DNA from 2 places in the Roseburia yibonii genome. Region 2 is predicted to be linked to the other one. Evidence: predicted binding sites of a transcription regulator. Region 2 holds the regulator's gene; the other holds the start of a gene.

Region 1 (12,518 bases), on a different contig from region 2:
ACCGGAGGCCATGACATAGACCCGGCGCTGTATGGGGAAGAACGAAATAAAAACTGCGGCGAACCCTGCAGGATGCGGGATATGATCGAGCCGTGGATCTATGAGCGGGCAGTTTTGGAGGATAAGCCGGTGCTTGGTATCTGCCGTGGCATCCAGTTTATCAATGTGGCAGAGGGCGGAACGCTCTATCAGGATCTTCCGAGTGAATATCAGACAGGAGTGGAACACCATATGTGTGCGCCGTATGACCGTGCGGTGCATGAGGTTGACATAAAATCAGACAGCCCACTGTATGACCTGTTAAAGAAAGAAAAACTCGGGGTAAACAGCTATCATCATCAGGCAGTGCGCACTGTGGGAGATAAACTTTCTGTCATGGCGGTTTCTGAGGACGGGCTTGTGGAGGCGGTATGCCGGAAAGACCGTACCTTTGTCTGGGGCGTGCAGTGGCATCCGGAATTCCTGTACCGGAAGGACGCGGATGCGAAAAAGATTTTTCAGGCATTTGTGGATGCGTGTAAAAAATAGTACTTTTTCTTTGAAAAATGGTGTATACTCGGATGTGCAGAAAAAAAGAACGTAATATGGGGGAAGATCTATGTCTGATAACCGTGATTTTTTAGGAACTGAACCAATCGGATCGTTGTTACGCCGGTTAGCGCTGCCAACCGTAGCCGCCCAGATCATAAACATGCTTTATAATATTGTGGATCGTATATACATCGGCCACATACCGGGAGACGGCGTGCTTGCACTGACCGGGGTTGGCGTCTGCATGCCGCTTATCATGATCGTGACTGCCTTTGCGGCTTTCGCGGCATCCGGCGGGGCACCGAGGGCATCGATCTTTATGGGAAAGGGAGACAAAGAGTCTGCGGAAAAGACACTCGGGAACTGTCTGACGCTTCAGATCATCATCTCCGTTATCTTAACGGTGGTACTGCTTGTCTATAGCCGTCCGGTGCTGTTACTATTTGGTGCCAGTGAAAATACGATCGGCTATGCGACAAGTTATATGAACCTGTACGCGCTTGGCACGGTCTTTGTGCAGGTGACGCTTGGAATGAATGCGTTCATCACGGCACAGGGCTTCGCGAAGGAGGGAATGTTTTCCGTACTGATCGGGGCGATCGCCAATATTTTGCTGGATCCGGTCTTTATCTTTTTATTCCATATGGGAGTCCGCGGCGCGGCACTCGCAACGATCGTGTCCCAGGCATTGTCCTGCCTGTGGGTTTGCACTTTCCTGTGCGGGGAATCGACACATTTAAAAATAAAAAGAAAGTATATGAAAATGGAAAATGGAATCGTGCTGCCGGTGCTTGCGCTCGGGCTCGCGACATTTACCATGCAGGCAAGCGAGAGCGTGATCTCGTTTTGCTTTAATTCTTCGCTTGCAAGATATGGCGGGGATATCGCGGTCGGAGCCATGACGATCTTAACGAGTGTGATGCAGTTCGCAATGCTGCCGTTACAGGGCTTGGGACAGGGCGCGCAGCCGATCATCAGCTACAATTACGGCGCGAAAAACGCGGATCGTGTTAAAGCGGCGTTCCGCCTGCTGTTAAAATGTAACTTATGTTATTCCGTTACGCTCTGGCTGCTTGTGATGATATTTCCGCAGGTGTTTGCAGGGCTTTTTACGGCAGACCCGACACTGCTCGCCTATACAAAACCGGCGCTTCGGATCTATCTGGCGTGTCTTGGGCTGTTCGGCATACAGCTTGCCTGCCAGATGACGTTTACCTCGCTTGGCAAAGCGCTGGATTCCATTGTGGTCGCGGTCATGCGAAAATTTATTCTGCTCATACCGCTTATTTATCTGATGCCGCGGCTTTTCCCGGAGAACCGGGCGATGGCGGTATATCTCGCGGAGCCGGCAGCCGATTTTTTCGCGATCCTTTTTACCTCAATTCTCTTTACGAGTGAGTTTAAGAGGGCACTGAAAAAAATGCGGCAGGAATAAAGAACAGAAAAAATCCACATCCTGTGTTTTTGGCAGGGTGTGGATTTTTTTGTAGTTACGCAAAGAAGAGTTTTAAATCATCTTCTACGGTTCCGATACCGGCGATCCCGAAGTTTTCCACCAGAACTTTTGCCACATTCGGGGATAAGAATGCAGGAAGTGTCGGTCCGAGGTGAATGTTTTTCACGCCGAGGTAGAGCAGGGAGAGCAGTACAATGACGGCTTTCTGTTCATACCAGGAAATATTGTAGACGATCGGCAGTTCATTGATATCGGAGAGCCCGAATACCTCTTTTAATTTTAAGGCGATGACAGCGAGGGAGTAGGAGTCATTGCACTGTCCGGCATCCAGTACGCGCGGAATACCGTTGATATCGCCGAGATCCAATTTATTGTATTTGTATTTTGCGCATCCGGCAGTCAGAATGACGGCATCTTTTGGAAGTGCTTTTGCAAAATCCGTGTAGTAATTTCTGGATTTCGCTCTGCCGTCACAGCCTGCCATGACGACAAATTTTTTGATGGCGCCGGATTTTACGGCATCAACGATCTGATCGGCAAGCGCGAGTACCTGATTGTGCGCAAATCCGCCGATGATCTCACCGTGCTCGATTTCTTCCGGTGGCGCGGTGCGTTTTGCGTGTTCGATCAGTTCGGAAAAATCCTTGGTCTCTCCGATGCCGCCGCAGATGTGTTTACAGCCCGGATATCCGGCGGCGCCTGTGGTATAGAGGCGGTCTTTATAGCTGGCCTTCGGCGGTACGATACAGTTGGTGGTCATTAAGATCGGACCATGGAAACGCTCAAATTCTTCCGTCTGTTTCCACCAGGCATTTCCGTAGTTTCCGGCAAAGTGCGGATATTTTTTGAATGCCGGATAGTAGTGGGCAGGAAGCATCTCGGAATGGGTGTAGACGTCCACGCCGGTTCCGTTTGTCTGATCTAAGAGCATTTCAAGATCTTTCAGGTCATGACCGGAGATCAGGATAGCCGGGTTATTTCTTACGCCAATGTTTACCTTTGTGATCTCAGGATTGCCGTAGGCGCTTGTGTTTGCTTCATCTAAAAGTGCCATGCCGTCCACACCGTATTTTCCGGCTTCGAGTGTGAGTGCGATGAGGTCGTCCACAGAAAGAGAGTCGTCAAGCGTGGCAGCGAGTGCGCGCTGTAAAAAGGCATCGGTCTCTGGATCCGATTTTAACAGGGCGTTCGCATGCTTGGAGTAGGCGGAGAGACCTTTTAATCCGTAGGTGATCAGTTCGCGCAGACTGCGGATGTCCTCATCTTTGGTCGCAAGGACACCGACGGCAGCGGCTTTTGTCTCGTATTCCGACTCTTTTCCATTCCAGAACGCCGCGTCCGGGAGAACGGTGGTGTCAGAAAGCTGTGTGAGCAGTTCTTCTTTTAAGGCCAGAGTTTCGCGAATGCGTAATACGATGGCTTCCTTGTCAAAATTTGCATTGGTGATCGTGGTAAACAGGTTTACGCTGATCCTGTGATCGGTGGACGCGGCAACCGCCTTGCCCTCTTTGCGCAGTGCGGTGGTCACAGCGGAAATGCCTTTGGTCACATAAATGAGCAGATCCTGCATGGCAGCCAGATCCGGTTTCTTTCCACAGACACCCGCCTGGGTACAGCCTGTGCATCCGGCAGTTTCCTGACACTGATAGCAAAACATCTTATATTCCATAATGAAAATCCTCCTGATTGATTTGATGTGTTCTTGACTTTTCAAACGCAGTATAATATGATCCAAACAATAAATATGTTGTTAAAACAACAAAAGGAGAAAAATTTATGAATTATTTTAAACTCGCGCGGACACCGCTGTTCGCGGGGACGACAGAAGAGGAGATAAAGCAGATGCTCACCTGCTTAAAGGCGGTCGAGCGGAACTATAAAAAAGGAGAGACCATCTACTGTGCAGGGGATGTTACGACCGAGATCGGGCTGGTGCTCTCGGGCAGTGTCCTGATCGAAAATGTGGATGCGTGGGGAAACTGCAGTGTCTTGGACAAGGTCGGCGAGGGGAGGATCTTTGCGGAATCCTACGCCTGTGTGCCGGGGGAACGGCTGATGGTCAATGTGACCGCGCAGGAGCCGGCGGGGATCCTGTTTTTGGATGTCACGAAAATGCTTCAGATCTGTCCGAACGCCTGTAGCTATCATCAGAAGCTGCTTAAGAATCTGCTCTCCGTTTCCGCACGGAAAAATCTGCGTCTGTCGAGAAGGATTTTTAATACCTCGTCAAAATCCATCCGGGGGCGGCTGCTATCCTATCTTTCGTATGAATCCATGCAGCATGCGGGCAGTGAATTTGATATTTCCTATAACAGACAGCAGTTAGCCGATTATCTGAGTGTGGATCGGTCGGCGCTGTCCAAGGAACTTGGAAAGATGCAGAAGGAGGGGCTCATTCGCGTCGAGCGGAATCATTTTTGCATTTTGAAGACACCGGAGCTGTAAAAAAGAAAAATTTTTCTGTTTCTGAAACCTTAATGGAAAATCACGGGTATTATATGTGAAAAGACAGCAACACGCGTGAAAAATTTTAAGGGAGAAAAAAGAAATGAAAAATAAGAAAATTGCGATTATGGTAATGATGATGACACTGGCAGCAGTGGGAAGCATGGGTTGTGGAAAGAGCGCGGGAGCCGGTCAGACAGTTTCCGCGGAGAAAGAAAAAGAGGAGTCCTGGATCGATAAGGAGTGGGACGAGGACGACAGTGAAGACTGGCATTCAAATTCAAAAGATAAGGATAAAGATAAGGATAAAAAGGAGGAAGATACCGAGCAGATCGACATGGAACTGGCGACTGAGGAAGATGACAGCGAATATGTCGCATCCTACGGATCTTCCCATGGATCTTCCCATGGTTCCTCACACGGATCTTCCCATGGTTCTTCTTATGGAACGCACGATACGGTCGATCTTGGCGCGGATACCGACGATCATACGATAGATGCGGTACAAAGCAGCGGCAGTGCCGGACTGCTCTCCGATGACTGGAGCGATATGGAGTTTATGCTTGACGGAGCTTACTACGCGCTTCCGGCATCTTATCAGGAACTGGAAGAAAACGGATGGAGCTTTGACCTTGCGGAATATGGTTATTCGGACGGATATGTTTTAAATCCGGGTGATAAGACCTATGATACGATCGAACTCACCAATCCGGCGTATGACGAGGATCTCATGGTGTGGGTAGGATTTATCAATACCAGTGACACGGCAAAAGATATTTTGGACTGCGATATCTGGAGTATTCAGTTAGACACCTGCAGTGGTTTTACACAGGTGGATGATTATCCGTATATGGAGATCGCGGACGGTATTGGCATCGGCAGTACCCGTGAGGAGGTCGAGGCAGCATTCGGGCCGTGTGATGACATTTATGAAGCGGATGAATATGGTTATGTGACTTACAACTACAATGTAGATTATACCTATTATTTAAAGATCACGGTTTTTGATGACATGGGCGTGACCGCGATCTCGATGAGCACTTATGAATAAGATGCACGGATCTGTGAGGGGACTGCCGTTTACGGCAGCCCCTTATTTTTAAATCATAGGAAATTCCGTCCTATGATTTAAAAACGCTCCGCGGGGATGCGCAGCTCGCGGAGATGAAGTTTATGTTGAACATACCGCTCGCACGCGAAAGTGTGCGGTAAGCGCACACTTTATTTATGTGCAAAAACGTGATCGATGAGATCAGAAAAGCTGTGTGCATGCCGGTGCAGCAGTTTTAAGTTCGCCATGCCAAGTACGATCGCTTCCATATCATGCAGGATAAAGAGTAACGGCATCAGCCACGCAAGTTCTTTCATTGTCATAATAAATTCCCTCTTTTCTTTTTTTCTTTTCGTATGTATCATAAAAAAGATGAGAGCCTGCTTCAATCAACAAAAATTTGTTTTTTGTTGCAAAAGTGGCCACAGATCAAAAAGGAGATCGGAAGGTTATGAATAAAAACGGGCTGCGGACGAAAAAGACGCGGGAAAAGATAGAGGGAAAATTTATACAGCTTTTGCAGGAAAAAAGTTTTCCAAAGATCACAGTGCAGGACATTCTGGATGCGGCAGGGATCAACCGGACAACTTTTTACCGCCATTACCGGGACAAATACGAACTGGCGGAACTTTTGTGCGGACGTTTTTTTCAGAAATTTGAAAAATGTCTGCGGGAACGTTTCGGGGACGCACTGCCGGATGAAGCGGCGTTGGAACATCTTTCACAGAGCATTCAGTTGTTTTACCGGGATTTCTATGAGGAAGGGGATGCGCTGCTTGCGCTTTTTTCCATTCATGAGGAGGAGATCCATCTGTATGATGATATGCGTCACTGTTTAAAGAACGCGTTTTTTGCTTATTATATAGAACAAAGACCGGGAACCGAACTTGAGACGGACTATTATTCGTCGTTGTACGCGTCTTTTGTAATGACCTCGTTTGAGTGGATTTTAAAGAACCGCCCGGATGTGGATGTGAGCATCTATTTCAAGAAATTCTACCGGTCACTGCATCAGATGATGTGGCAGGATGAGTCGTGTGAGAATGTGCCGGTATACCGTGTGGTGAGAATAGATGAGCCGGATTTCGGATGCGAGGGGAGACCGGACGGGGCAGAACCGATGGCAAAAGTATATTTAGAATCGGAGGACGGAGAAAAGATCGAGCGGATGGAACCGGACGCGATGCTCTATCAGAAGGAGATCAATGAGGGAACCTGTGTGAGGATCCTGGCGGATGGAAGGATGGAAAAATGGTAAAATACAGCGTTCACACAAAATTCACAAAAAATTAGCACTCACGTCTTGACAGTGCTAATAAACAGTGCTATAACGTAACTAGAACAAAGGAAGGGGATCGAAAGAAAGACTTCCGGAGTTTCACCGGACGTGCAGGAGCGCGGATGGGGTTTACAGTTTTCATATGGTTTTACATTCATGGCACACATGATTGTCGATAAAAGGAGGAATGACTTATGTTGATGCCTAGTATTTTTGGAGAGAACTTATTTGATGACTGGATGGATTTTTCGTTCCCGGATATTGATAAGACATTGTACGGGAAACATGCGAAAAATATGATGAAGACTGATGTGAAGGAAACGGATCAGGGTTACGAAGTAGCGATTGATCTCCCGGGCTTTAAGAAAGACGAGATCAAGCTGGAACTGAATGACGGATATCTGACCATCAGTGCCGAGAAGGGACTCGACAAGGATGAGAAAGATAAAGAAAACAGATACATCAGACGTGAACGTTACGCGGGCAGCATGAGCCGCAGCTTTTATGTAGGCGAAAGCCTTACCGAGCAGGATATCCACGCGAAATACGAAAACGGTATTTTGACACTGGATGTTCCGAAAGAAGACAAGAAGGCCGTCCCGGAGAAACGCTATATAGCAATAGAAGGTTAAACTGCACAGATTTGAAAAGAGGCGATTCACATGGATAAAAATCCAAAACATCCGTTGAAAAAGAAAAAGGCAGTTTCAAAGATCAACATAGCGGATCATGAGGCTGTTGCGGAAGCAAGAGAAGCACACAGTGCAAAAAAACATCATTAAGGATAAACGAAAAGATCTGCGATTTTGTCGCAGGTCTTTTCTTATGTGAAAAAACAGCCGATATATTCTATATACAGAGAGAAAAAACAGGAAAGGAAACGGATTATGAATCGCATCTCGATGGAACATAAAATGAATCGGACGGGTGACAAACTGGTCACATGGACAGCGACGGGTGAACCAAACTGGTCTTACATTCCTTCAGCCGGGAAATCTTCCAAAACAAAGGAGCAGTTTGTAAGCGAGATCAAAAATCTGGCACAGAAAGCGGCGAAGACGGAAAATAAGGCGGAGTCGGATGCCATATCAAGACAGGTACTTACACTTCGGGCGGAGTATCTTTCGGATGTTGCACCAAACCGGAAACTGCTTTATCAGCAGGCGAAAACCGTCATGCAAAAGGGAAAAGAAAAAAAGGGAAATAAGCCGATCGGAGAACTGACGCTGCTTGATTTCCTTCAGGAAAGCAAAGGAAAAGGGAACCTGGCAGAAAAGCTGACGCCGCTTGGCGGGGGAGGCGTATTAAATCAGCCCATTTTATCGACCGGCGGATATGGAGCGGATATCTCTTATCAGGGAACGCTGGTGCTCAGTAATACCGGAGTGGGATGGGGGTATGGACTGACACCGAAGGAGCAGGAAAAATCGCAGGAATTTTATGCGGTCTACTGGCGGGAATATCGTGCGGTAAAAGCGGAAAATAAAGAAGCACAGGCAGTGCTGCCGGATTATCTGGAAACAAGGCAGACGTTTGATCAGAAAGCGTGACCGGAACACATGGTAAAAATCAAACAGGAAAAAGCAAGACAGCAGGAAGAAGACTCTGAGACAAAAAAGGTTTCAGAGTCTTTTCTTGACATTTCAGAAATACCGTCTTAAAATACTTAGGAACCGAACTATTAAAGGAGAAAAAATATGCAGACAGGAAAAATGATAAACCGGATCTCAAACCGGCTGCGCAGGCGTTCGCGCGCGATCCAGGAGTCCCTTGGGATTACCGGGGCGCAGGGCAATATTTTGGATTATATTATCGTGGAATCGGGAAGCCACTCGGTATATCAAAAAGAGATCGAAGAAGAATTCGGGCTGCGGCCGTCCACGGCGACCGAGGCATTAAAGAATTTGGAGAAAAAAGGGCTGATCCGGCGCGAAGCGGAAAAGCAGGATGCCCGCTATAAAAAGATCGTGTTTACGGAGAAGGCAGAGACGATCCGGGAGGCACTGCGCACGGAGATCGAGGAATCCGAACAGCTTTTACTGAAAGGGATCAGTGCGTCGGAACAGAAGGAATTTCTGCGGATCACGGAGCAAATGTTAAAAAACCTGGATGCAGCGGGAAAGGAAGGATAGATCTATGGAACAAAAGGAACTTATGGGCAGTCTTAAGGTATCAAAAGCGGTGGCAAAGATGGCGATCCCGAGTGTGATCAGCAGTCTGGTGACGGTTGTTTATAATATGGCGGATACGTTCTTTGTGGGGCAGACGAATGATCCGCTTCAGGTGGCGGCGGTCAGCCTGACCAACCCGATCTTTATTCTTTTTATGGCATTCGCCAATATGTTTGGCATGGGCGGAAGCGCAGTGGCATCCATGGCGATGGGAGAGAAAAAAGAAGAACGCGCGAAGAACGCGTCGGCGTTTGTGGCTTATGCGTCCTTTTTCGTCGGGATCGTGTTTGCCGCTTCGCTGCTTTTGTTTATGTGCCCGCTTTTGACGCTGTTTGGGGCGGATGCACAGACCTATGCGTTTGCGCGGGGTTACACGCTTCATATTTCTTATGGCGCGCCGTTTATCATCTGGTCGGCGGCGGCAAGCTTTGTTGTCCGCGCGGATGGCGCGAGCAGGGAGGCAATGATCGGCAGTATGATCGGAACGATCGCAAACATCGTGCTCGATCCGGTATTCATCAGCGGATTTGGTATGGGAGCGGCGGGTGCCGCGATCGCAACGACGATCGGAAATATCCTCGCCTGTCTTTATTATCTCTGGTATTTTATGAAAAAGAGCAGATGTCTTTCCATCGCGCCGAAGGATTTCAAATGCGGAGACGGTATTTTGACCGGAGTATGCGTGACCGGATTTCCGACAGCGATCTTTTCCGTGCTCATGAGTGTTTCCACGATCATTTTAAATCAGATCCTGGTGGCATACGGCAATGCGCCGGTGGCGGCGATCGGGATCGTCTTTAAGGCGAATATGTTTATCACGTTTTTACAGCTCGGACTGGCAAACGGTGTTCAGCCGCTGCTTGGCTATAATTACGGCGCGGGGAACCGGGAACGTTTTATCGCGGTTGACCGCTTCACCAAGAAATGCTGTCTGATCGTCGGGATCCTTGCCACGGCGTTGTTCTTTGTGTTCCGGGAAACGATCATCCGCCTGTTTATCAATGACGCGGACATTATCTATTACGGGGTAAAGATGTTGGTGGCATACATGCTGTCCGGCCCATTCATCGGGATCCTGTTTGTGAACATGAACTGCCTGCAGTCAACCGGGAACGCGCTTCCGGCAACGATCCTCTCTGTTTTAAGACAGGGGCTGCTTCTGATCCCGGTGCTCTATCTTTTGAATGCAGTGGCGGGATTAAACGGCGTGATCTACGGACAGGCGCTTACCGATTATGTGGCGGTTATTCTGTCTGTGGTGATCTGGAACAGAAAGAAATGGATATGCTAAATGGAGGATTGGCGGGAAAGCTGATCCTTTTTTCCATACCACTGGCATGCAGCAGTGACGTTCACTAGCCAGAATTATGGCACCGGGAATATAAAAAGATGTAAGAAGATATTTGTGATCTATTTTTTGGCATATGAGGAAAATAGAACGATAAAATTTTAACGAAAGTGTCGACATTCCCGTATAAAAACTCTTATAATAGAGGGAAAGAAACAGGAGAGGGGAATAGACATGAAACAAAAAAACGGGTTCAGCGGACAGATCGGGTTTGTCTTTGCAGCAGCAGGGAGCGCCGTAGGAGTAGGAAATCTGTGGAGGTTTCCGTATCTGGCGGCAAAAGACGGCGGGGGACTTTTTCTGATCATTTATCTGGTGCTGGTGCTGACAGTCGGGTTTACCCTGCTGACCACCGATATCGCGATCGGGCGAAAGACAGGAAAGAGCGCGATATACGCATATGAAGCAATGAGAAAGAAATGGAAGTTTCTTGGAGTATTGACCTTTTTAGTGCCGATACTGATCATGACTTATTATGCCGTGATCGGCGGATGGATCTTAAAATATATTACGATCTATCTTTTGGGATCCGGGGAACAGGCGGTGGACAGTAACTGCTTTTCAAACTTTATTTCCGCGCCGTCATCCGTTTGGTACAGCATTGCGTTTATGCTTCTGACATCTTTTATTGTTTATAACGGCGTGGAAAAGGGCATAGAGCGTGTCTCAAAATTTATTATGCCGGTACTTTTACTGATGGTGGTGGGGATCGCGGTCTTTTCACTGACATTAAAAACCACGTTAGAGGACGGAACCGTGCGGACCGGACTGCAGGGACTTGCCGTTTACCTGACACCGGATCTGTCCGGCATTACGCTGGAACGCTTTTTGCAGATCGCGCTGGATGCGATGAGCCAGCTGTTCTTTTCGCTAAGTGTATCCATGGGGATTATGATCACTTACGGATCCTATGTAAAAAAAGATGTGGATCTGAATAAATCCGTATCACAGATCGAACTTATGGATACCGGTGTGGCTTTCCTGGCAGGTGTTATGATCATTCCGGCGGTATTTGTGTTTTCCGGACTGGAAGGCATGTCCGCAGGACCGGGACTCATGTTTGTGTCTCTGCCGAAGGTATTTTTCTGCATGGGATTTGCTGGAAGGATGATCGGAATCCTCTTTTTTACGCTGGCGGCATTCGCGGCACTGACGTCCTGCATCTCGGTTCTCGAATCCATTACGGCAAACTGTATGGAGTTGTTCCATTCCGAGCGGAAAAAGACAACGGGGATCCTGTCCGTGGTCTATCTGATCGTGACTGCGGTGATCGCACTTGGATACAGTGTGTTCTATGTGGAGGTAAAACTGCCGAACGGAAGTACAGGGCAGCTGTTGGATATCATGGATTATATCAGCAACAGTTTCCTGATGCCGTTTATCGCGCTGCTGTCCTCCATTTTTATCGGATGGGTGATGAAGCCGGCGTGGATCGCGGAGGAAATGGAATTAAATGGCGGAAAGTTCCGGCGGAAAAAGCTCTATAACGTGATGATCCGCTATATTATGCCGGTTGTCATGACAATTTTGTTCCTGCAATCGACCGGGCTGCTCAGCCAGATCATAAAATAGAAGGACGGAAGGGAAAAAAATTAGCACTCACATCTTGATAATGGAAGTCGATTTTTGTCCTGTCTTGTGTATCCTGGAAGTGCCTGTTTTACAGGCTTTCCGGGGCATCAGTCATTTTGTCTGGTATTGTAAAGCAGTGTCAGATTTGTCGTAAATGTCGTAAATTTGTGGTCAAAAAATGATGAGAAATGGAGAGTGCTAATAAAATGAAATTATCGTATACGAATGTAAATGGATATCTGATCCCGAATCTCACCTATAAATCCGGTGAGCAGATGGAGCAGCTTGGCAAGTATGGTTTTCTTCGCAGAGATTATCTGAAGAATCATCGAAATTCAACTTATCAGGTGATGCTTTTACAGGATACAATTGGAGAACACCTTCTGGAAGTAGATAAGGCAGCCAGAGAACGGGAAGAGGTAATTCTGAAACAGCTGGAAGAAAAAGAACCACTGCCGGATAAAGCAGCAGATCAGATGGCATGGCACAGATTTTTCGGGTAGAGAGAACTAAGAATTTTACGGTAATGAGTAATCACCATTTCAAGAATAAGAATCTGACATTGAAAGCGAAAGGTCTATTGTCGCTGATGTTAAGTTTGCCAGAGGACTGGAATTACAATATGCAGGGACTGGCAACACTGAGCAGAGATGGGATTGATTCTG
Region 2 (12,518 bases):
ACACGATATGCTTTTTTAATTGTTGCTTCATCCGCGTTTCGGTCTACACCGAGCACTTCATAATAATCTCTTTTCTGTTCAGCCATTTTCAATTCCCTCTTCTTTATATATAGACAGCCTGATTATTGTCACATAGATCTTTGCGGCCTCATCCGGCTGTAAAGATCTATATAACAATCCAAACAAGCATGCCTGAAACTTTTCTGTTCCAGGCATGCTTCCTGGCTTGCGCCATCCGCATCCGCGGCGGCATTCATACCGAATCTCCGGTATTTTGCTTCGCTGTCTAATTAAACTTCTTTGTAATCAGCATCTACTACATCATCATCTGCATTGCCTGCACCTGCTGCGCCTGCGTTTGCACCCATGTCCGGTCCTGCTGTCTGACCGCCCTGTGCTGCCTGTGCCTGCTCATACATCTTTGCAAATACTTTCTGTGCAGACTCTGTCAGTTTTTCTTTTGCTGCCTTCATATCTGCGATCTGTGCATCTGTCATGTTTTCCGGCTGCGGATTTGCTTCTACCAGATCCTTCAATGCTTTCAGGTCTGCTTCTACTGCAGATTTGTCAGCCGGATCCAGATTTGCGCCTACCTGATCCAGTGCTTCCTGGGTCTGGAATACAAATGCGTCTGCATCATTTCTGGTGTCGATCGCTTCTTTTCTCTTCTTATCCTGTGCTTCAAATTCAGCTGCTTCTTTTACTGCCTTATCGATATCTTCATCGGACATATTAGAACCTGCTGTAATGGTAATATGCTGTTCTTTTCCGGTTCCAAGATCCTTTGCGGATACATTTACGATACCGTTGGCATCGATATCAAATGTAACTTCGATCTGCGGAACACCACGACGTGCTGGCGGGATACCATCCAGACGGAACTGTCCTAAGGACTTGTTGTCTCTCGCGAACTGTCTTTCACCCTGTACTACGTTGATATCAACGGCAGTCTGGTTATCGGCTGCAGTAGAGAAGATCTGGCTCTTCTTGGTCGGGATCGTAGTATTTCTCTCGATCAGTCTGGTTGCAATGCCACCCATAGTCTCGATGGAAAGAGAAAGCGGAGTAACATCCAGAAGTAAGATATCGCCTGCGCCTGCATCACCTGCAAGTTTACCACCCTGAATGGATGCACCGATTGCTACACATTCATCCGGGTTCAAGGATTTGCTCGGCTCTTTGCCTGTGATCTGTCTTACCTTATCCTGTACAGCCGGGATACGGGTAGAACCACCAACTAAGAGTACCTGGCCAAGATCCGCATTGGTAAGTCCTGCATCTTTCATTGCGTTCTGTACCGGGATTGCTGTCTTTTCTACCAGATCATGTGTCAGTTCATCAAATTTTGCTCTGGTAAGGTTCATATCAAAATGCTTCGGTCCTTCAGCAGTAGCTGTAATGAACGGAAGGTTGATGTTTGTTGTTGTTGCGGAAGAAAGCTCTTTCTTTGCTTTCTCTGCAGCTTCTTTCAGACGCTGCATTGCCATCTTGTCACCGGAAAGATCAACGCCTTCTGCTTTCTTGAATTCATCGATCATCCACTGTGTGATACGGTTATCAAAATCATCACCACCAAGATGTGTATCACCGTTTGTAGATAATACTTCGATAACGCCGTCACCGATCTCAATGATAGATACATCGAATGTACCACCACCTAAATCGTATACCATGATCTTCTGCTCTTTTTCATTGTCAAGGCCATAAGCAAGCGCTGCTGCGGTCGGCTCGTTGATGATACGTTTTACATCAAGACCTGCGATCTTACCTGCGTCTTTGGTTGCCTGACGCTGTGCGTCATTGAAGTAAGCCGGTACTGTGATGACTGCTTCTGAAACTTTTTCTCCAAGGTATCCTTCCGCATCCGCTTTTAATTTCTGTAAGATCATTGCGGAGATCTGCTGCGGAGAATACTGTTTTCCTTCGATCTCTTTCTTGTAATCCGTACCCATGTGTCTCTTGATAGAAGAAATGGTCTTTTCTGCATTGGTAACTGCCTGACGTTTTGCCGGCTCACCAACCAGTCTTTCTCCTGTCTTGGTAAAAGCCACGATAGAAGGTGTTGTTCTTGCGCCTTCCTGGTTTGCGATAACGGTAGGTTTTCCACCTTCCATAACTGCTACACAGCTGTTTGTTGTTCCTAAGTCAATACCAATTATTTTACTCATAATAAAGCCTCCTGATTAAATATATTCTTTATTTTGAATGTTTGTTTCCTGCCTGTTACTGTACTACTGCTACCATGCTGTGTCTTACGACTGAGTCATGGTAAATGTAACCCTTTTGTAATTCCTGAGCCACAATTCCGGAATCGTATTCTTCACTTTCCACCTGCATGACTGCATTGTGGAATTCCGGATCAAACTCCTTGCCAACTGCTTCGATCGGTTTTACGCCGATCGCGTCAAGCTCTGTGAGCATCTGACGATATACTTTATCCATTCCGTCAACGAAAGCACTGTCTTTTTCGTCTTCCGGAACAGCTGCAAGTCCTCTTTCAAAATTATCAATGACCGGAAGAATCTTTTCGATCACGCTTTTCGCGCCCGTCTCGAACATCTGTGTTTTTTCTTTTTCCGTCCGCTTACGGAAGTTATCAAATTCCGCCATCTGGCGTTTCACCTGATCGGTCAGTTCCTCGATCTTCTCATCCTTTTTGTCTTTCTTTTCCTTTTTCTTAAAGCCGCTCTTTTTTTCTGTCTTTTCGGCTTTTTCCTCTTTCTTCGGTTCTTCTTTATCTTTTGAAGTATCTTTCTTTTTCTCAGCCTGATCTGCGGCATCTTTTTCGAGATCTTCCAAAACCTCTTCTAATACTTCTTCCTCTTTTTTCTTATCTGACACTTTGTTAGCCCCTTTCTCCTACTTCTTTCTGCGATCCAAGATTCCATCCAGCTGTGCCTTCAGATTCTTCAGATTGCTCATGACGTTCTCATAATCCATACGCTTGGGTCCGATGATTCCGATCGTTCCCTTCACGCCTTCGCCCAATTCATACGTTGCTGTCACCACACTGCAGTCCTTCATGGTCTGAATCGGTGCCTCATTTCCTATATAAACCTGGATTCCTGTCTGTTCCTCGTCTTCCGCGAGGTTCTCTGTAACCAGGCTGACCAGCTGATCTTTTTCTTCAAATGCGTTAAGCAGCTCACTTGCATTTCCGGAATCACTGAGTTCCGGGTATTTTAAGATGTTCGTTGCCCCGCTGGTATATATTTCCAAATCCTCGCCTTCATTGATCGCCTCGGCAACCGCATCCAGTACACTGCCGATCAGCTTGCTGTGGATTCCTGCTTTTTCCTTTAGTAAAGCGATCGTTCCAATATTGATCTCTTCCATGGAAAATCCGGTAAGGTTGGTATTTAACAGCATATTCAGCTTTAACATCTGCTCATTGTCGATCGGCTCATCGACCGGGATAATCTTATTCTTTACCAGATTGCCTTCCAATACTACAACCACCAGAATATTATGTTCATCCACATTCGAAAGCTGTAAAAACTTCACCTTGCTGTGATGTGTCTGTGGGGAAGTGATCATTGTCGCATAGTTTGTATTCACGGCTAACAGCTTTGCTACCTGCTGCAGCACCTGATCCATCTTTTCCGTATGCTCGATGACGAATGCTTTCATATCCGCCACTTCTTTGTCCTTTTCCTCCATCAGATGATCGACATAAAACCGGTATCCTTTATCGGAAGGAATTCTGCCTGCCGAAGTATGCGGCTGTAAGATATAGCCCAGTTCTTCCAGATCAGACATTTCATTGCGGATCGTTGCCGAACTCAAATTTAAATCGGTATATTTGGAAATTGTCCGGGATCCCACCGGTTCTCCGGTCTCCAGATAATTCTTGATAATCGCATTTAAAATTTTGGTTTTCCGTTCATCTAATCCGTTGTCTTCCATGTTCTCACTTCCGATTCCTGATATCTTTTTGTTTTGTTAGCACTCACTTGTTTGGAGTGCTAATTTCTATGTATTTAAGATAGCACCATACATTTTCTTTGTCAACACCTATTTCAATTTTTTTCAAAAACAAAGAGGATCCGCATGGGAATCACCCACACCAATCCTCTTTTTCCTTTTTCTTAATAATATGCTGCCATGTCAAAGACCATCCGGAAGATCCCGACGACACTGTAGATCACACTTCCTGCAACCAGTAAGGAATAGATCACCGTATAAATGATCGGAAATGTTTTCTTTCTTCCTAATATATAGGCACGCCATATGTAATACCCCGGGCGTAAAAAGATCGCGAACAGGATCAGTCCGGTAATCTTGTAGCCAGCCTTGTTAATCTTTACAATGTCAAGTACCAAAAATACGATCATCGCGATCGAGAGCGCAAACGCGATCACGCTGCACGCCACATACCCGCCGGAATAAAGCAGTTCCGGGTATGCTCCGTTATAGTATCCGGAAAACTGCATCACTGACAAAATATCATTTAACATGACAAGCGAAACCACGATCTGCAGAATAAAGATCACAAGCAGCAGATTACAGAAAACATCTTTCACCTGACTTTTCGGCTGCGGTGCCTGCCACTGCGGATTTCCGCCCTGCCAGTACTGCTGCTGCCCCTGCCACTGTCCGTTATTCCACTGTTTGTTATCCCACTGTGGATCTCCCCCTGGATATGGCTGTCCCCCGTTTGTATAATTTCCATCCATAATTCCAAGTCCTCCTTTTATTGTTTGTACTTATCATACTGTTTTTCCATCCCGTTTGCAACTGCTACTTATCGAGCAAAAACTGTGCCATCACATAATTACTGACATCCAGCCCGCGCTCTGTCAGGAAGATCCGCCCATCCTCTTTTCTCAAAAGCTGATCCGCGATCTGCTGCTCTAACACCGGTCCGTAGACAAGTTCCACCGTAAGCCCGAATGTCTGTCGAAAACATTCTGTCGAAATCCCATCGGTCATACGGAGTCCGAGAAACATAAACTCTTCCATCTGGCTCTTTTTGTCCAGCTTTTCCTGCTCGTACGCCAGATAATCTCCGCCAAGATAGTCCGTGAGATCCGTTGTATTATGGAAGCGTTCATTTTCTAGCAGGGAAGCGCTTCCCAGTCCAAATCCAAGATAATTCTCTCTACGCCAGTAACCGATGTTGTGCCGGCACGCATATCCCCTTCTCGCATAATTGGAAATCTCATAGCGCTCATAACCATGCGCCAAAAGCAGTTCCTTCGTCCGCTCATACATCAGGCGTTCTGTTTCCTCCGATGGAAGCATCTGCGGCTTCTCACCCTTCTCACGCAGCAGCTCATCCGCCTCATACTTCTCATAGAAGGGCGTTCCCTCCTCTATGATCAGGCTGTACGCCGAAATATGCTCCGGTTTGAGCGCAAGCACCCGCCGCAGGGTCTGCTCATAACTTTTTAATGTCTGTCCGGGAAGTGCCGCCATCAGATCGATATTAACATTTGAAAATCCTTTTTTGCGGATCAGATCATAGCTTTTTAAAAAGTCCTCATAGGTATGGATCCTGCCAAGTTCCCTTAATTCCGCATCCGAAGCCGACTGCAGTCCAACACTGATCCGGTTGATGCCTGCACTCTTATATATAGAAAGTTTTTCAAACGTAAGTGTCCCCGGATTGCATTCTATTGCTATTTCCGCATCCTTACGCACTTTAAAATTCCGGTGTATCGCATTTAGGATATCCGCGATCCAGCCCGCTTTTAATATAGAAGGCGTTCCACCGCCGAAAAATATGGTTGTCACCTCATAATCCGTACAGCGAACGCCTTTTTGTTCTATTTCAAGCAGCAGATTCCGCACATATTCCTGCTGCGTGTCCGCACCGGCCGGTGCGGACAGAAAATCACAATACTCACATTTTCGGACACAAAACGGAATATGCACATATAATTCCAACGACTTGTCTGCCATTTTTATTCCTCGTCTAATTTCAGCACACTCATGAATGCTTCCTGCGGAATTTCTACATTGCCGACCTGGCGCATCCGCTTCTTTCCTTCTTTCTGCTTTTCGAGCAGCTTCTTCTTTCTGGAAATATCACCACCGTAACACTTGGCAAGCACGTCTTTGCGCATTGCCTTGATCGTTTCACGTGCAATGATCTTTCCACCAACTGCTGCCTGGATCGGAATTTCAAAAAGATGTCTCGGAATCTCTTCTTTTAATTTTTCGCACATCTTTCTTCCGCGCTCATACGCACTGTCCTTAAATACGATAAAGGAAAGCGCATCCACTTCTTCCTTATTGACCAGAATATCCAGCTTCACGAGTTCGGAGCGCACATAGCCCTTCATTTCATAATCAAAGGACGCATATCCTCTGGAACGGGATTTTAACGCATCAAAGAAATCATAGATGATCTCATTTAACGGCAGATCATATTTGATCAGTGCACGCGTTTTTTCAATATATTCCATACTGATATAAACACCGCGGCGCTCCTGACACAGATCCATGATCGCTCCAATGTACTCACTGGTCACCATGATCTCCGCACTCACCATCGGTTCTTCCATATATTCGATCTCAGACGGATCCGGCAGATTGGATGGATTTGTCAGCTCGATCACTTCTCCGTCCGTCTTATGGATCTTGTAGATAACACCCGGTGCCGTTGTAACAAGATCCAGATTAAACTCACGCTCCAGCCGCTCCTGGATGATCTCTAAATGAAGCAGTCCCAAAAAGCCACACCGGAAACCAAATCCAAGTGCGACCGATGTCTCCGGTTCATACTGCAAAGCCGCGTCATTGATCTGAAGTTTCTCGAGTGCATCCCGAAGATCCGGGTATTTTGCGCTGTCTGCCGGATAAAGTCCGCAGTAAACCATCGGATTTACTTTTTTATAGCCAGGAAGTGCCTCCGCACACGGCCGGTCTGCTTCCGTCACCGTATCACCCACGCGTGTCTCACGCACATTCTTGATCCCCGCACAGATATAGCCTACCATTCCAGCACTCAATTCCTCACACGGGATAAACTGACCGGCTCCGAAATAGCCCACTTCCGTCACTTCATCCATCGCGCCTGTCGCCATCAGCTTTATCGTTGTGCCGACCTTTACACAGCCCTCCATGATCCGGCAAAATACAATCACGCCCTTATAGGAATCATAGATTGCATCAAAGATCAGTGCCTTGAGCGGTGCCTCCGGATCTCCCTGTGGTGCCGGGATCCTCGTTACGATCTGTTCTAAAACATCTTCGATATTTAAACCTGTCTTTGCAGAGATACGCGGTGCATCCATCGCCTCTATACCAATGACATCCTCGATCTCCTGCGCAACCTCATCCGGCTGTGCGCTCGGAAGATCGATCTTGTTGATGACCGGAAGCACATCCAGGTCATGATCAAGCGCCAGATAGACATTTGCAAGTGTCTGTGCCTCTACCCCCTGTGCCGCATCTACCACAAGGATTGCTCCATCACACGCCGCAAGGCTTCGCGACACCTCATAGTTAAAATCGACATGCCCCGGGGTATCGATCAGATTAAAGATATACTCTTCTCCGTCTTTTGCTTTATAAATAATGCGCACCGCCTGCGATTTGATCGTAATTCCACGTTCTCTCTCCAGATCCATATTATCAAGTACCTGCGACTGCATTTCACGGCTGGTCAGTGTTCCGGTCATCTCAATGATGCGGTCCGCCAGCGTGGACTTTCCATGGTCAATATGTGCAATGATGCAAAAGTTTCTGATTTTACTCTGATCGATATGTGACATTTATCTCTATTCCTCCGTCTAACTGCAATTCAATGGGTTTATTATAATGCATCAGAGCGGTTTCTTCAACTGATTTTTGTTGTCACAGAAAGGCTCACCTTTCCATTTTTCATAAACTGCTTTCCAGTCATACTCCGGCGCAAATTCTTCTGCCGCCTCGCAGATGGATCGTATCGGTGAAAGATCTTCTTCCAGTTCCTGCGCGATCATCTCCGACGTTTTTCCTTTTTTCAGTTTTGTACAGATCTGTCGAAAAAGCAGCTGTTCTTCCCCGACAAGCCTGCCTTCTTCTCTGCCACGCTCGATTCCGATCGTCACTCCTTCTGTTCTGCCCTGCTCAATCCCGGCTGCTACGCCTTCCTCATAGCTCTGCTGTCCCAGCTGACGCAGGGTCTCTTCCTCATCATATTCAAAGATACACATCTCTATGGCCTCCTCCCTGTATTTTAACAGGAAATCCCGCAGGATCCCTTCCCTGATGCAGGTATCCACCGTATGCTTCACCGCTTCTTCCCGTCCCATGCTCTTTTCACAGGTTCTGAGCCGGTCAACAAACTGCGCGTATTCAAGCAGCGTATGGCACTGTTCCATCAGTTCTTTATTCCTGCCGAGGTTGATATTTAACATCACAACTTTTAATTCCAGTGCCGGATCTTCCTCCGGGTTCATGAACGCGTCGGACAACTTTAACACCTGCCGCTCCGGCTGCATATCCCTTCCGTTATAGAACACGAAAAAGCGAGGTGTCGGTATCTTTACGAGCTGTCTCCCATAAATTGTCCGACCACCGCTCCAGCTGCGCAGCTCCCTTGCCACATAATGCAGGTTGCGAAGCGGAATATTCGGATTATAGGTGCTCTGATGCTCATACAGATCCATGTAAAAATCCATGACGACCGCCAGATCATTTTTCATGTTCATGTAAATAGCGTTTTCCAGTGTCACGACGGTAAGCGCCTCCAGATCGGTGTATGACGTGCCGTTCACTGCGTTATAAAGCCCGAGCAGCTCCTTTTTCTCCCGGAACACCATGCGGAACAGCCTGTCTTTGTAACTGCGGTATACCTGATTTCCTGTTTCTTTTGTTTTGTCCATATTTTATTTTCCTCCTGTTGCCGCAGGAGTAATTTCTTCGAAAACCCCTGCTTTTTGATTGTGGAAAAAGCATGAATTTTCTGAAATAACAAGAATGTTTAGAACCGCCGGATGGCGGACAGACGGACTGTTGTCCGGATAGAAAATATGCTTTTATATATTTATCTTAGCACACGCCGATTCCGGGAACAAATTAAATTATTATAAACTATTGATTCTAAAAAACCGGCGCCCAGACATTTCTGTCCGGGCACCGGTTCTATCTAACTTTCTACTTTTCTTTTTTATTCTAAAAATCCACTTCCGTATCATAGTAGCAGCATTTTAAGAGTTTTTCCATCTCCTCCTGGCTCGGCTGTCTCGGGTTAGAACCGGTACAGGCATCCAGAATTGCATTCGCCGCGATTTCCGGCAGTCTCTCTAAAAATACTTCCTCCGGGACAAATCCCTGCTCAGTCGGATAACTGTCCGCGCCATAATTTTTGATGCAGTGCGGGATGTTCAGTTCATCATTCATACCGCGCAGATACCGGATCAGAAGATCCACTTTCTCATCATCGCTGTTTCCGCCAAGATTCATGTAATCCGCGATCGCACCGTACCGCTTCTTTGCGGTCTCATCTTTTGCGTTGAACGCAATTACTTTCGGCAGATACATCGCGTTCGCAGCTCCATGGATGATATGTGCGCCGTAATCCGCAAATGCGGCGCCGGTCTTATGTGCCATGGAATGTACGATTCCGAGCAGTGCGTTGGAAAATGCCATTCCCGCCAGACACTGCGCATTGTGCATGGAATCTCTCATTTCCATATCTCCATTGTAAGATTTTACCAGATCATTCTGGATCATATGGATCGCATAGAGTGCAAGCGGATCGGTAAAATCGCAGTTTGCCGTGGAAACATATGCCTCGATTGCGTGTGTCATCGCGTCCATTCCGGTGTGCGCCACCAGTTTCTGCGGCATGGTCTCCGCAAGATCCGGGTCAACAATGGCAACGTCCGGTGTGATCTCAAAATCCGCGATCGGATATTTGATTCCTTTTTCATAATCCGTGATAATGGAAAACGCGGTAACTTCCGTTGCCGTTCCAGACGTGGATGAGATTGCGCAGAAGTGTGCTTTCTGGCGCAGTTTCGGAAGCCCGAACACCTTGCACATATCCTCAAATGTCACATCCGGATACTCATATTTGATCCACATTGCTTTTGCTGCGTCGATCGGAGATCCGCCGCCCATCGCAACGATCCAGTCCGGCTGAAATTCCTGCATGACTGCCGCGCCCTTCATAACCGTATCCACAGACGGATCCGGCTCAATGCCTTCAAACAGCTTTACTTCCATACCTGCTTCTTCCAGATATTTCTGCGCTTTTTCAAGGAATCCGAAACGCTTCATCGATCCCCCGCCTACACAGATGATCGCTCTTTTTCCCTCGAAAGTCTTTAACGCCTCAAGCGCGCCTTTTCCGTGGTACAGATCTCTTGGTAATGTAAATCTTGCCATAATAAAAATCCTCCTTCTCCCAGCTTTTTTCTTATTTTCTGGATAAGTCCAGAATAACACATTCCCCATGGAAAAGGAACCGCTTTCCTCTAATTTCCAGTCAGTACACGGTATAAAATATCCGCAAGCGGTTCCATTGCGCTCATCGCCTCATCCACGGTATTCGTCTGCGCCCCGACCTCGACTAAAAGTGTCTTCGGACAGTAATGCATATTATAACGGTATCCCTTCAGATAGATTGACCGCGAGAATCCCGGATAATACTGTTTCGCCTTCAACTGCATCTGCAGCGAGAACGCCAGATTGTCCGAAAGATTCGGGTTGTAGAGGTAGGGGATATCCCCCGTTGCCGTGGTACGGCTTAACCCGTTAAAAAACATGATCGATGCCATCTGCTTTCCATTGACATCCGCAACCAGCCTTGTCGTGTCCGCAACCCCATCACGGTGCAGATCGATCACGACCTCAATGCCCGGATTTTCCGCAAGGATCTGCTCTAACGCCGGCCCCGCCTTCGCATAGGCATGATCTCTGTCATTCACATCGTATTCACCAGTATGATGAAGCACCGAAAGCCCATAGCGCTCCTGTAAAAGTTCGGTCAGATAATTGCCCACTCCGACCACTGTGGTGTTCGGATCCCCCGGCACGGAATCCGCATATCCCTCCTGGGAATGGGTATGGTAGATCAGTATCTGCGGCTGTCCGGTCGGTGCGGCCAACCTCATATCGCGCGCCAGAAGTTCCGATGCGTTTAACTGCTCCCCGGTAATTGTCGTTGTTTTATCTACAACATAAAAATTATGTATTAAATAATCAAAATCATTCAGTTTATCAAGCGGGATATCCGTTTTCGGCGCCTGACTCACCTGAAACTCCACGGTAGTCTGGCTGTTTGCCGCATTCTCCGCAGCCGTTGCCGTCCCGCTGCATCCTCCCGCACCTGCCGTCACGCCGGCTCCCCCATTTTCTTCGTTTAATGCGGTGCCATCTGCCGCATCCGGCTCATCCGAGGCCTCCATGGCAACGATCTCTTCATAGGAAAAATGACTTTCCACCTGCGTTTCATATCCATCTGCCGTATCTATGTATTCCGTAAGCGGAAACGGACGCCCGGAAAGCTCAAGCAATACCTGCGCCGCCGTCTTTTCCGTTCCGTCCTGTTCCATAATATAGCCGATCTGCATCGCGTACTGCCTGGCTGTCTGATGAAACAGCACGCGTTTCCCCTCACTTAGCGCCTGCTCAAAAAGAGTTTGATTCATCCCCTGATCTTTTATATGAAAGCACAAAAATACCATAAAAATCAGAACAGCTGCCGAAGCAAGCTGTCCCATCTTCTTTGTCCTGTCTTTTTGCATGCATCCTGATTCCCCTTTGTCTATCCGAAAATACTATATTATATGCATTCGATTTCTTCTTATGACATGCCCCCGTGTTTTTGGAACGCAAGATTTAACCCCTCCGACAGTGTCAGGCTGATCTGCCGGATCGACTCATCAATGTCCTTTGGTGTCACAAACATCGCATTCAGGGACGGCGAAAGCAGTTCCCGGAAAAGCGCATGTTTCTCGGACTCCTCCAGCGCATTTAAGGAATGTCCGATCCGTTTTAAGTGCTCCGCCTGCGTCATTGCCCCGATCAGACTGCTCATGGTGTCACTCACGATCGTTGCCGCATCGACCACCGTGGGCACTCCGATTGCGATCACCGGTACCCCGATGCTTTCTCTGTTGATCCCGTTTCTGTGGTTTCCGACACCGGATCCCGGATTGATCCCAGCATCTGTGATCTGTATGGTGCGGTTTAAGCGCTTTACACTCCGCGCCGCAAGCGCATCGATCACAAAAATGCAGTCCGGTTTTGTCTCTTTAGCCACCCCCTGCACGATCTCAAGGCTTTCCATACCGGTCTGTGCCATCACGCCCGGCACGATCCCGCTGATCTGGTTTGTGTGTTCCTCCCCTAGCGCGTATGTGCCAAATTCCCGGATCATATGGCGGGTGACAAACAGCTGATCTACCACATTCGGGCCCAACGCATCGGGTGTCACCTCACGGTTTCCAAGTCCCACGACCAAAAGCGACATGTCTTTTTGCTCCAGCGGCACCAGCTCCCGGATGATACGCGCAAGTTCCACTGAAATTTCCTTATGATACTCCTCATCCTCCTCCATCATATTCGGCGCCTCTAAC

The links. Region 2 encodes HrcA, which represses chaperone genes, less so after heat shock. Its sites were predicted from a motif close to TGTTAGCACTCNNNNNNNNNGAGTGCTAACA; they were not measured.
Region 1: the regulator HrcA is predicted to act here: its motif matches at 6,771-6,801, upstream of H8Z76_RS11030 (Hsp20/alpha crystallin family protein).

What each region holds. Positions count from the first base shown of each region.
Region 1 covers NZ_JACOQH010000008.1:95,384-107,901, reverse strand. Annotated here, with positions in the region: gene H8Z76_RS11065 (gamma-glutamyl-gamma-aminobutyrate hydrolase family protein) at 1-528, shown strand, start outside; gene H8Z76_RS11060 (MATE family efflux transporter) at 599-1,966, shown strand; gene hcp (hydroxylamine reductase) at 2,022-3,656, opposite strand; gene H8Z76_RS11050 (Crp/Fnr family transcriptional regulator) at 3,764-4,432, shown strand; gene H8Z76_RS11045 (hypothetical protein) at 4,536-5,483, shown strand; gene H8Z76_RS11040 (hypothetical protein) at 5,654-5,806, opposite strand; gene H8Z76_RS11035 (TetR/AcrR family transcriptional regulator) at 5,935-6,741, shown strand; gene H8Z76_RS11030 (Hsp20/alpha crystallin family protein) at 6,957-7,394, shown strand; gene H8Z76_RS11025 (hypothetical protein) at 7,650-8,312, shown strand; gene H8Z76_RS11020 (MarR family winged helix-turn-helix transcriptional regulator) at 8,460-8,894, shown strand; gene H8Z76_RS11015 (MATE family efflux transporter) at 8,899-10,224, shown strand; gene H8Z76_RS11010 (sodium-dependent transporter) at 10,456-11,853, shown strand; gene H8Z76_RS11005 (TnpV protein) at 12,060-12,356, shown strand; partial or broken gene H8Z76_RS11000 (helix-turn-helix domain-containing protein) at 12,335-12,518, shown strand, end outside.
Region 2 covers NZ_JACOQH010000001.1:47,844-60,361, forward strand. Annotated here, with positions in the region: gene dnaJ (molecular chaperone DnaJ) at 1-86, opposite strand, end outside; gene dnaK (molecular chaperone DnaK) at 291-2,168, opposite strand; gene grpE (nucleotide exchange factor GrpE) at 2,224-2,841, opposite strand; gene hrcA (heat-inducible transcriptional repressor HrcA) at 2,860-3,906, opposite strand; gene H8Z76_RS00250 (hypothetical protein) at 4,089-4,676, opposite strand; gene hemW (radical SAM family heme chaperone HemW) at 4,741-5,904, opposite strand; gene lepA (translation elongation factor 4) at 5,907-7,721, opposite strand; gene H8Z76_RS00265 (RpnC/YadD family protein) at 7,773-8,816, opposite strand; gene H8Z76_RS00270 (iron-containing alcohol dehydrogenase) at 9,106-10,323, opposite strand; gene spoIIP (stage II sporulation protein P) at 10,413-11,684, opposite strand; gene gpr (GPR endopeptidase) at 11,744-12,518, opposite strand, start outside.